3 regions of the Cronobacter sakazakii genome follow, and region 3 is predicted to be linked to each of the others. Evidence: predicted binding sites of a transcription regulator. Region 3 holds the regulator's gene; each other region holds the start of a gene.
The links. The regulator Fur, encoded in region 3, represses iron uptake genes when iron is present. The targets are predictions, from matches to a motif close to ATAATAATGAGAACNACTATCAA.

Region 1 (4,186 bases), 1.9 Mb from region 3:
GACGTCAGTGTTGATTGGTGCCAGCAAGACCAGCCAGATAGACGATGCGGTGGGAATGCTCGCAAACCGGGGCTTTTCCGCCGAAGAACGGCAGGCGATCGAGGCGATACTCGCATAGTGCATCAGGTGACACTGCTTTAGCAAAAAGTGCGGTCATACCTGTTTTCAGAGTCGGAGCGATGCTGCAGGGATTTACAGGTCCGTAATATTACTGCAACAGGCCACTACGGCCCCGATCGTGAAGGAGATAAGTATGTTCAGGTCACTGATTCTTGCAGCAGCGTTACTGGCAGGCACCGCGCCACTTATCGCCAGCGCTGGTGAAATCACCCTGTTGCCATCCATCAAATTACAAATTGGCGATCGCGACAATTACGGTAACTACTGGGACGGCGGCCGCTGGCGCGACCGCGACTACTGGCGTAACCATTATGAGTGGCGCGGCGACCGCTGGTGGCGTCATGACAATGGCCTGCACCGCGGATGGGATAAACATCGCGGCTGGGATGACCGCCGGGCGTATGAACGCGGCTATCGTGAAGGCTGGAACGATCGCGACGACCGTCGCGGCTGGGGTAAACATGGCCGCGGACATGGTCATCACCACTGATTTCACACGCTACATCACAAAAAAGGCAGGCTCAGCGCCTGCCTTTTTTACGTCTTTTACGTCGCTATAACCCAAGCGCCGTGCCCACCAGTAGCCAGATATTGAGCGCCACTACCAGCACGACAATCGCCCACCCGGTACGTTTCACCCACGGCGTGTTGACCAGCTCGCCCATCAGCGCTTTATTGCTGGTAAAGAACAGCAGCGGCACCAGCGCCAGCGCGATACCAAAGCTCAGCAGCACCTGGCTCATCACCAGAATACGCGTCGGATCAAGCCCCATCAGAATAACGATAAACGACGGCGCCATGGTGACCGCGCGACGCACCCAGAGCGGAATACTGAAGCGTACAAACCCCTGCATCACTACCTGCCCTGCCAGCGTGCCCACCACCGTGGAAGAGAGACCCGCCGCTACCAGACTTAACCCAAAAATGGTCGCCGCCGCGTGGCTCAGCAGTGGTTCGAGTGTCAGGTACGCCTGATCAAGCTCCGCCACTTTGGTGTGGCCGCTAAAGTGAAACGCCGCCGCTGCGGTCGCCATCATCGCCAGATTCACAAAACCGGCGATGGTCATGGCGATCGCCACGTCCCATTTGGTCGCCGAGTAGCGTTCTTTGCGCGAGCCGTCATGCAGGTTTTGCGTCAGCGACGAGTGCAGATAGATAACATGCGGCATGATGGTCGCCCCCAGCACGCCTGCGGCCAGGAACACCGCTTCGGATGTAGGCAGGCTTGGGATCAGCATCCCTTTGCCGAGCTCCGCCAGTTTCGGCTGCGAGAAGAAGAGCTCGACGATATAGGCCGCCGCCACAAACAGCAGCAGCCCGCCGATGACTTTCTCAAGCGGCTTTTGCCCGCGCTTTTGCAGCATCAGGATCAGAAACGTGGCGATACCGGTCAGTACCGCGCCCTGCAGAAGCGATACGCCAAGAATGAGTTTAAAACCTATCGCCGCGCCAATGAATTCCGCGAGATCGGTCGCCATCGCGATGATCTCCGCCTGCACCCAGTAAAACCAGACAACCGGGCGCGGATAGTGATCGCGAATTTGCTCAGCGAGATTTTTGCCCGTCGCGATGCCAAGCTTGGCCGAGAGCACCTGAATCAGCATCGCCATCAGGTTCGCCCAGACGACGACCCACAACAGCTGATAGCCAAAGCTCGCGCCTGCCTGAATATTGGTCGCAAAGTTACCCGGATCGATATAGCCAATGGCAGCGATGAAAGCTGGCCCCATCAGCGCCAGCCTTAACTTCCGCGCTGTACGGCCACGATTTTGCTCAACGCGAGTGTGGTTCATGCTCTGCCTCTGAAATATAGCCTTTGCTATGTTTCATGCTACCAAAATGAGAATGATTATCAAGTTCATTAAACCGGACAATCCTTAATGGCTCTGATAGCTGAAATCAATGAAAGGTGGGTTAAGATCGAGGAATACGCGGAAAATACTTTGCCGTGCGCCCACGTATGTTAAAAGTGTAGCAGCAAAAGATAACCTTTCACTGCTTTACGCAACATAACATTTTTGTATGTTTGATCACTCTTTTAGCGTTTGGTCACATGACGTAACTATAGTGTGTTGCAGATCTCGTTTTCTAAATGGTTGTTGCATAGAATGTGCACGGAAATTAAACCTGCCTCATATTTGGAGCAAATATGTCCCGCGTTCTTCATTTCGTTTTGGCGCTCGCCGTTGTAGCGCTGCTTGCTTTGCTGGTCAGTCATGACCGCAAAAAAATTCGTCTGCCTTATATTGGCCTGCTGCTGGTGCTTGAAGTGCTGCTGGCCTGGTTCTTCCTTAATTCAAATATTGGCCTGGGCTTTGTTAAAGGCTTTGCCGATATGTTTGAAAAACTGCTCGGCTTTGCTAATGAAGGGACAAACTTTGTCTTTGGCAAAATGAACGATGAAGGTCTGGCATTCTTCTTCCTGAAAGTGCTTTGCCCTATCGTTTTTATCTCTGCGTTAATCGGTATTCTGCAACACATTCGCGTACTGCCGATTGTTATCCGGGCTATCGGTACGGTTCTCTCTAAAGTGAACGGTATGGGTAAACTGGAATCCTTTAACGCGGTAAGCTCGCTGATTCTGGGACAATCAGAAAACTTTATCGCCTATAAGGATATTCTCGGCAAAATGTCACGCAACCGTATGTACACCATGGCCGCAACTGCGATGTCCACGGTGTCCATGTCTATCGTCGGCGCGTACATGACCATGCTGAAACCGCAGTACGTGGTGGCGGCGCTGATCCTGAATATGTTCAGTACCTTTATCGTCCTCTCCATCATCAACCCGTACCGCGTTGAGAATGAAGAAGATTTGCAGATGTCTAACCTGCATGAAGGGCAGAGCTTCTTCGAAATGCTGGGCGAGTACATTCTGGCAGGTTTCAAAGTGGCGATTATCGTAGCCGCGATGCTGATTGGCTTTATCGCGCTGATTTCTGGTCTGAACGCGCTGTTCGCCGCGGTGCTTGGCATCTCCTTCCAGGGCATTCTGGGCTACATTTTCTACCCGGTTGCCTGGGTGATGGGCGTGCCGGCTAACGAAGCGCTGCAGGTCGGCAGTATTATGGCGACCAAACTGGTCTCCAACGAATTCGTCGCGATGATGGATTTGCAGAAACTGGCAGGCACAATTTCTCCGCGCGCGGAAGGCATTCTGTCGGTATTCCTGGTGTCGTTCGCTAACTTCTCCTCTATCGGCATCATCGCCGGCGCTATCAAAGGCCTGAACGAAGAGCAGGGTAACGTGGTTTCCCGCTTTGGCCTGAAGCTGGTGTACGGCTCTACGCTTGTGAGCGTGCTCTCTGCGTCCATCGCCGCACTCGTGCTGTAATCAAAACGATACTTAAAAACCGGGGCAAGCCCCGGTTTTTTTATGCCTCGCGCTCAAGCCGTTCTGGCCGCCCCGGCAGGTGGCCCTGAATGTATTCCACGCCAAGCGCGAACAGCAGATCGCGCTGCGCTGGCGTTTCCACAAACTCTGCCACGACAGTCAGCGAACGCGCTTTCGCCAGATCGCAAATCGATTTCACCACCAGCGCGTCAAAGGTATTGCTCACCACGTTACGTATAAAACAGCCGTCGATTTTAATAATGTCAGCCTGTAAATTTTTAAGCCGCTCGAAGTTAGCGTAACCGGTGCCAAAATCATCAATGGCGATGCAAAACCCTCGCGCCTGCAACAGCGAAATATTTTGAACGGTGTTTTCCGAGCCGGAGAGTGCCTGCTCTTCTGTTACCTCCAGGATCACCGCGCTGATGGGCACCCGGTAGCGCTCAAACAGTGCGATAGCCTGTTGAGCGATGCCCTGCTGTTCCAGCGTTAAGGGCATCAGGTTAACGGAGAAGCGCGCGCCAGGGCGCGTTTGCGGGTGGGTATGCAGGTAAATAAGGAGTTTCTCAAGCACCTGCATATCGAAACGCGCGCTGAGATTAAATCGGGTGATAAGAGGGATAAATCTGGCGGGCATGATGAGTTCGCCATCGCACTCAAGGCGCGCCAGGATCTCGGCATACCCCTCGCCTTGTGCGTTTTGTATCGGTTGTGCAAACAGCGTAACGCCCC
Region 2 (4,186 bases), 390 kb from region 3:
CGCTGGATCTGAAAACCCCGGGCCGTGAAGACGCGACCGAAGACGCCAAAGCCGCTGGCACCAGCGAAATGGCACCGGCTCTGGTGGCCGCGTTTGGTGGTAAAGAGAACATCACTAACCTCGACGCCTGTATCACTCGTCTGCGCGTAAGCGTGGCTGACGTGGCGAAAGTGGATCAGGCTGGCCTGAAGAAACTGGGTGCTGCGGGCGTGGTTGTCGCAGGCTCCGGCGTTCAGGCGATTTTCGGGACTAAATCCGATAACCTGAAAACCGAAATGGATGAGTACATCCGTAACAGCTAATCCTGGCTGACGGGGAGATAAAAAGAGGGAGGCGTAAGCCTCCCTTTTTTACGTCTGTCATAAGGGTAAAGATGAGAGCGCACAGGGATAGCATCGATAAACCTGGATCGCGGCAGACGTTAATCAGGGAATAAAAAAGGGAGCCATCAGGCTCCCTTTTGTTCGTAGTAATAAATGTCAGAAGCTGTAGCTCGCCGTCACGGAGAAGTTGCGCGGCGCGCCGTAGACGCCATACGTGCCCAGATAATCGTAATACACTTTATCGAAGACGTTGTTCAGGTTCGCCTGTACCGCAAGATTTTTGGTCGCCTGGTAGCGCGTGAACAGATCCACCACGGTATAGCCGTTCTGGGAAATGCGCGTGTCGCCATTCGGCCCTGCGATATCCTGCCAGGTTTTGGTCTGCCAGCGCGCGCCGCCGCCCACGGTCAATGCGGGCAGCGTCGGCAACTGATAACGGGTAAACAATTTCATGGTGGTGCGCGGCTGGTCCGGGTTGACGGCCACGCCATCGCCCGCTTCGGCCACATAGCGGCTCGCACCGAAGGTCAGCTGCCAGTTATCGGTCAGCGCGCCGTTCAGCTCAAGCTCAACCCCTTTACTGACGGTGCCATCAACGGATTTATACGCCGTCTGCCCGCCGGAGCCAGGGATGATCACACCGGTGTTCAACGCCACGTTATCCTGCTCGATGCGGAACACCGCGAGCGAGGCCGTCAGACGGGTGTTAAACCAGTCGGCTTTGAGCCCGGCTTCATAGGCTTTACCGGTGGTCGGATCGAGGAACTCGCTGTTTACATCACGCTGACCGCTCGGCTGGAAGATAGAGGTATAGCTGGCATACGCCGACCAGGTATCGTCGATATCGTAAATCAGGCCCGCGTAAGGCGTCACGTCATCCGCTTTGCTGCGACGAATTTCATCCGGCTTGCGCTCCAGATTGTATTTTGCGTTCCACTCGGTGTAGCGCGCGCCCAGAATCAGATGCAGCGGATCGGCAAGCGAGAGGCGCGTGGCGGCGTAAATGGATTTCTGACGAATCACGTCGCGCTGGTAAAGCGCAAAGCTGGACCACGTCGGGTTCGCCACCGTGTTGCCGTCATAATCGTGAATATTTCCGACATCCATCAGGCCGGAATTATCATTCACCGGATATGAATTGTCATAGTTGTTGCGCTGGCGGCTGTAGCTGCCGCCAAACATCATTTCATGCTGACGTCCCGCCAGCTCGTAGCCGCCGCGCACGAAGGCGTCGACCGAATCCTGCTTACGCTCGCCCACGTTCCAGCCGCCCCACGCGCCCTGCCAGAGCGCGGCATTGTAGCGACCGGTGGTTTTATCCGGGAAACCGTCGATATACATCATGCGGTTGTCGAAATTGGTTTCGGCGTGCATCGCGTTCACTTTCGCCTCCCAGCCGTTATTAAAGCGCTGCGTCAGGTTGGCGAAAATTTTGGTGGAATCGAGATCGGAGTAGGCCCAGTCGGCGGCGGTATTAAAACCGCGGCGGAAATGCGTCCGGCTGCCGTCGCTGTAAAGCGAAGGGAATCCGCCCCAGGTCGGGCTGTCTTCTTCGCTTTTCTGATAGTCATAGCCGAGTGACAGCAGCGTTGACTCGGTGATGTCGGCATCCACGACGCCATAAATGAATTTTTTGCGGTAATGGTTACGCTCAACGAAGCTTTCGTTATCCTGATAACCGGCGACCACGCGCCCGCGAACTTTACCGGACTCCACCAGCGGCGACTGCACATCCATCACGTAGCGTTGTTTGTCCCAGCTGCCATAAGTGGCAGAGACGTTGCCTTTAAACGTCTGGCTGTCAGCGTGTTTACGCACCATATTCACATACGCCGACGGGTTGCCGGTGCCGCTCATAAGCCCGGCCGCGCCGCGCACGATCTCGATTTTATCGTATATCGCCGTGTCGCCCGCGGTGTCGCCAAAGTTCCAGCGGTTATCAAGAAACGTCGGCATATCTTCATAGGCGAAATTGCTGATGTAAAAACCGCGTGCGAAAAAGTTGGTCCGGCTGGTATCGATGCGCGAGGCGGTCACGCCCGTGGTGTTTTCCAGCACATCTTCAATAGTCGTTAACTGCTGATCCTGCATGCGCTGCTGGCTAATGACGCTGACCGACTGCGGAATATCACGCGGCACCAGGAGCATTTTGGTGCCGGACGTGGTGGTTTTGACGCTGTAATCCTGTGATTCGTCAGGCGTGCCGCTGTCGGCGGCGGCATCGACCACTATCGTGTCGCTGGCGGCAGGCGCTGCGTAAGCCGCGGGCGCTGCCAGCGCGCTGGCGATACTGAGCGCGAGCAAAGAGGGAAGGGAAGACGCCGGAACGGCGCCCTGACGGAGTGCATGCTTAGCCATGTGTTGCCCTTAGAATAAGAAAATGATGCTGTGCATCAGGCTGTTGTCATACGACGCTCTCCCCAGGCTTCCCGTCCTGATGGAAAATGTTCGCAGACTAAAACAACGTTCCGCTGTCAATAAGAATGAGAAATATAATCATTTGTCTTTGCGCTGTAAACAAATGTAAGAGGCGTTACAAACTCATGCGTAAGCAGGGCGGAATAACTGTCAGGCGCAGCGGCATCAGGAGTCGCGTGTAGCGCGCTATAAATATCCGCTTTATAAAGAAAAACCGGGGCAAAGGTTGAAAGGATGCGATTATCTCGCTCATACTCTTAACGTTTATCCAAGAAGGAAAAAAACCATGGCCGAAGAAACCATTTTCAGCAAAATTATTTGTCGCGAGATCCCCGCCGACATCGTCTATCAGGATGAGCTTGTCACCGCGTTTCGCGATATTTCTCCCCAGACCCCGACCCATATTTTAATCGTCCCGAATGTGCTGGTGCCGACGGTCAATGACGTCACGGCGGAACACGAACAGGCGCTGGGGCGTCTTTTTACTGTCGCGGCGAAAATCGCACAGCAGGAAGGCATCGCCGAAGATGGCTATCGCCTTATCATGAACTGCAATCGTCATGGCGGGCAGGAGGTCTACCACATCCATATGCATCTGGTCGGCGGCCGTGCGCTGGGGCCAATGCTTGCGCATAAAGGCCTCTGAGATGGCACGCGTACGCACAGGCTGGTTGCTGGCCGCTCTGCTGATGGCGGGGTGCCGTTCCACGCCGACCATTCCCGTCGGCGATGAGCAGGCCATTGTCATGGAATCCAGCGTGCTGGCAGCGGGCATCACCGCTGAAAAACCAGACTTTTCTTTGCAAAACGGCAAGCCTGTCGCCGCTGCGACCATTTACAATAACAAAGACGCGCCCGTTACCGTGCACTACCGCTTTTACTGGTATGACGCCCGTGGGCTGGAAGGACAGCCGCTGGAAGTCCCGCAGACAGTCGTTATCCCGGCCCAGGGACGCGTAACGGTGACCAGTCAGACTGATTATCTGGCGGCACGGAAAGCCCGTCTTTATCTCTATCTCTGAAGGGGGAAATGTTGAACAGAATGTATCGCTATGCGCTGCTGGCGACCGTCGCCCTGGCGCTGTCGGGCTGTATTTTACCCGGCGAGCAAAAACCGGCACCGGTCGAAGAAGCGCAGCCAGGCACGCAGCAACCCACGCAGCCGGTGCCGCAGCCGACGCAGCCGGTACCGACCGTGCCGTCCGTGCCGTCGATTCCGGCGCAGCCTGGCCCGATTGAACATCAGCCTGAAAACGCGACGCCTGAGCCAAAAGCGCGTACCTATGACTGGAACAGCGCGATGGCACCGATGGTCGGCAAAATGTTGCAGGCTGACGGGGTGAACGCAGGCAGCGTGCTGCTGGTCGATAGCGTAAACAACCGCACCAACGGTTCGCTGCAAACCGGCCCGGCCACCGAAGCCCTGCGCGGCGCGCTGGCGAATA
Region 3 (4,186 bases):
CGAGGAAGGCGTGGTGCAGTTTCTGCTGAAATCGTTTGTCGATGGCGAGTGGCGCTTTAATGTGTCGGTGCTGTGGAGCCAGTATTCGCATATCGTCGGCTGGGAAACGGTGCCTGCCTGGCACGGCCCGGCGCTGTTTATTCGCGGCGGCGCGTCGCCTTATGTGGAAGAAGCGCACCGCGAGGCGCTGCTCTCACAGTTCCCCAAAGCCCGCGCGCATGTGATTGCGGGCGCAGGCCACTGGGTGCATGCCGAAAAACCGCAGGCGGTGCTGCGCGCGATTCGTCGTTTTCTGGAAACTGATTAAAAACAGACCGACCGGCGCCGTCGCGCGCCGGATGCGTTGGCGCGCTTCGCTCCCTGATGTATGATGGCGCGCTGAAATACCGCCGGGCTCCGCCACGGCAGCCTGTTTCCCCTGTCTATACTCATACCATGGCAAAAGAACAAACGGACCGCACAACGCTCGATCTCTTCGCGGATGAACGCCGTCCGGGCAGACCGAAAACCAATCCGCTGTCGCGCGACGAACAGCTGCGCATCAATAAGCGCAACCAGCTTAAGCGTGACAAAGTTCGCGGGCTTAAGCGCGTGGAGCTGAAGCTGAACGCCGACGCGGTAGACGCGCTGAACCATCTCGCGCAGGCGCGCAATATCAGCCGCAGCGAGCTGATAGAAGCGATGCTGCTCGCGCAGCTGAAAGCCTTGCAGGAGTAAGGTCTGGTCTGAATTTTACCCAAAAGGACCGGGCAATGTAGCAGAGAGTGCACCCGGTGCCTGATAGCGTTTCCGCACCTTCTTCTGTTCTGCTATGATTGCCCTATCTGTGGGCGTTATGCCAGCACCATCACATTTAGATTCAAGAGGTTATTCTTCTTATGGCAATCGTAGGCATCTTTTTCGGCAGCGACACCGGCAATACCGAAAATATCGCAAAAATTATCCAGAAACAGCTCGGGACTGACGTTGCTGAAGTGCATGACATTGCTAAAAGCAGCAAAGAGGATCTGGAAGCATTCGATATTCTTCTGCTTGGCATCCCGACCTGGTACTACGGCGAAGCGCAGTGCGACTGGGACGACTTCTTCCCGACGCTCGAAGAAATTGACTTTAACGGCAAGCTGGTGGCGCTTTTCGGCTGCGGCGACCAGGAAGATTACGCAGAATATTTCTGCGACGCGCTGGGCACCATTCGCGACATCATCGAGCCGCGCGGTGCGACCATTGTTGGCCACTGGCCGACCGAAGGTTACCACTTTGAAGCTTCTAAAGGCCTCGCTGATGACGACCACTTCGTTGGTCTCGCGATTGACGAAGATCGCCAGCCGGAGCTGACCGCCGAACGCGTTGAAAAATGGGTCAAACAGGTGTCCGAAGAGCTGCATCTGCAGGAAATCATCAACGCCTGATGATAAGCGGCGCGGGCACCGTTCCGCGCCGTTTGATAGATAAAAGCAATGAAAATAATTGCTACAAATTTTTAACTTTCCCTCACTACGCTGTACAATGGCTTTCTTAATTATCAGGCTCTCCACGTGAAAAACGCTGGCTGGCCCACGATTTTTAAGCTCTTTTTTGCCGGACGCTTGCGGTTTTCATTTAGGCATGTCAGTTCTATAATGAGACGCATTCATCTTCGGCGTATCCGATGTATCGCTCCCTTCCGGAGCGAGTCGTTAAGCAACAGGACAGATTCCGCATGACTGACAACAATACCGCATTAAAGAAGGCCGGCCTGAAAGTCACGCTTCCTCGATTAAAAATCCTCGAAGTGCTGCAGGAACCGGTCAATCATCATGTCAGTGCGGAAGACCTCTATAAGCGTCTGATTGACATGGGTGAAGAGATTGGCCTTGCCACGGTCTATCGCGTACTTAACCAGTTCGACGATGCCGGCATCGTCACTCGTCACAACTTTGAAGGCGGTAAATCCGTTTTCGAGCTGACGCAACAGCATCATCACGATCACCTGATTTGCCTCGATTGCGGCAAAGTGATCGAATTCAGTGATGATTCTATTGAAGCGCGTCAGCGTGAAATCGCCACGCGCCACGGCATCCGCCTGACCAACCACAGCCTCTATCTGTACGGTCACTGCGCCGATGGCGACTGCCGCGAAAATGAACACGCCCACGAGGCTGGCGGGAAATAACGCTCGCTATACTGCATTATCCCAGGCCGACATTTGTCGGCCTTTTTATTGCCTGAACCCCCTTTAACAAAAATATAGATGTATTTTTTTAGATAAAATTTGAAAACTGGAGTGTTTTAATACAGCGCACAATGCTTAATTAAACCACATATATTTTTTTAAATCGAAATTCAGAAAAGATAAATATCTTTATCACTCAATCGGTTAGAGATGAGATTATCCCTGTTTTTCCTTTTCTGTTCTCTGCCCCTTATTGCAGCCATAAAAAAGCATCCATTAAGATACAGCAACGATTTAATTTTATTTTATTAAGGTAACCAACATGGTCTTACCCCCTAAACCGCTTGCTGAGATTTACCGTATTGCGGATATTTTTAATAGCTACGGCAACTGGTCTCGTGCAGAGAAAAATACGCTGATCCCGCTTCGGGACGGGGAGATCTGCATCATTCGTGGCGGTCAGTTCTCTCTGATGCGCCAGAGTGACAGGCTGTTGCTGGAAAAAAGCAGCGCACCCTCTGTGCTGGGACTGGCGAGGAATTTAGGCAAAACTCAATTCGCCAAATTACAGGCTGATTCCGAATGCCATTACCAGTTAATTCCTTTTGATTATTTCATTCAGGAAATTGAGAAAAATCACTGCCAGTTACATCTGCTTATTTTGTCCTCATGGTTTATTAATATGCTTTGCTATCGCGAAGAAATTATGATGGGAAGAAACAGCTACAGCATGATTAAAGCGAATATCGATTGTCTCGCGACAATGGATGAGTTCATGCGTAACCGGATTAACGTGGCCGACTATATCGTTAAAAAAACCAATCTTTCCCGCAGCATGGTGATGAAAACCCTTTCTCAGTTGCGCGGTGCGAAAAATATTGAGATAAGCAAAGGCAAACTGGTTGCGGTTCACCATCTGCCTGAATCGCTGTAGAGCGCGCGCCCGTTCATAAGAAAGCCAGCCCGGAGGCTGGCTTTTTATTGCGTTAGGGCTGTACGTTATCCACACGGCTGTAACGTTTACCGTCGCTGCTGACGCTTCGTACCTGTACGGCACCCGTCACGCGTGGCGGCTTCGCATCGTCGTAGCGCTGCCAGTGCGCGCCGCCATCAGTGGAGTATTCCATCGCGACACCTGGCAGACTGACGTTCATCTGCAACACGCCGTCGTGAATGCGCGCGCCCGGCACCGGCAGGCGGAATTGCACGCCCGCTTTTTCAAGCTTCGGCAGCTCACGGCTGCCCGCCAGGTTCGCAAAGCGCGTCCAGTCATCATGCAGCGCTTTTACATCCACCTGATGGGTTTCGCCGCCTTTATATTCGCGACCAGCCTGATAATCCTGCTCCCAGGCCGCGCGATGCCAGGCGCGTTCAGCTACAGCTAACAGACGCGGGTACATCATGTACTCCATTTGTTTATCGGTGCGCACCACTTCGCTCCAGAGCTGCGCCGAGAGTCCATACGCGCCTGGCCAGGGTTTGTCCGACTTAGCGCTGAACGCGTTGCCGTCGCGATCGACGGATGTCTCGGCGTTTTGCGGGAGGTTATCCGGCGCGAAGCTGAAAATCTTACGTTCGTCGCTAAAGCGTGTGCCCCAGTAATAGCCGCTCTCCGCCGGATTCACTTCATTCGGGAAATCGAGGTAGACGTAATCGGGGTTAGAAACCACCACGCGGAAACCTTTATTCGCCCAGTCGTTCGCTGTATCAAAGCCTCCCCAGTAGAGCGTATCCCAGAAGTTGACGTTAACGTGCGAGGTGGCGAAAGCGCTCGCGTCTTTCGCGTCCTTAAGCCCGTCCTGCCACGCCTGCATAGTGTCGATGCCGTGCGCTTTGACTAGTTTGCTCACTTCCACGCCAAAATAGCTGGAGAGGTGCTCGACATCAGCGACGACACCGTCCTGCACCATTTTCTGACACACCGGCGAGCGCGCCCAGGGCTTGTCCTGACGGCTCTGATCGATAATCCCCTTCCCGGCCTCCGGTTTCGCTTTATCCGTATAACCCGCGCCGAGATAGATATTTTTCGCCTCA

Region 1: a site for Fur is predicted at 1,954-1,976, ahead of CSK29544_RS10215 (Nramp family divalent metal transporter). Genes of this name have one in related genera too.
Region 2: a site for Fur is predicted at 2,801-2,823, ahead of fhuE (ferric-rhodotorulic acid/ferric-coprogen receptor FhuE). Genes of this name have one in related genera too.

Annotation. Positions count from the first base shown of each region.
Region 1 is NZ_CP011047.1:2,169,148-2,173,333, reverse strand. It holds gene mgrA (L-glyceraldehyde 3-phosphate reductase) at 1-118, shown strand, start outside; gene CSK29544_RS10220 (DUF2502 domain-containing protein) at 254-610, shown strand; gene CSK29544_RS10215 (Nramp family divalent metal transporter) at 675-1,913, opposite strand; gene CSK29544_RS10210 (NupC/NupG family nucleoside CNT transporter) at 2,270-3,454, shown strand; partial or broken gene CSK29544_RS10205 (EAL domain-containing protein) at 3,495-4,186, opposite strand, start outside.
Region 2 is NZ_CP011047.1:3,689,804-3,693,989, reverse strand. It holds gene ptsG (PTS glucose transporter subunit IIBC) at 1-302, shown strand, start outside; gene fhuE (ferric-rhodotorulic acid/ferric-coprogen receptor FhuE) at 480-2,681, opposite strand; gene hinT (purine nucleoside phosphoramidase) at 3,028-3,387, shown strand; gene CSK29544_RS17615 (YcfL family putative periplasmic lipoprotein) at 3,389-3,763, shown strand; gene lpoB (penicillin-binding protein activator LpoB) at 3,772-4,186, shown strand, end outside.
Region 3 is NZ_CP011047.1:4,082,364-4,086,549, forward strand. It holds gene ybfF (esterase) at 1-307, shown strand, start outside; gene ybfE (LexA regulated protein) at 436-717, shown strand; gene fldA (flavodoxin FldA) at 879-1,409, shown strand; gene fur (ferric iron uptake transcriptional regulator) at 1,700-2,152, shown strand; gene CSK29544_RS19395 (helix-turn-helix domain-containing protein) at 2,475-3,086, shown strand; gene CSK29544_RS19400 (beta-N-acetylhexosaminidase) at 3,139-4,186, opposite strand, start outside.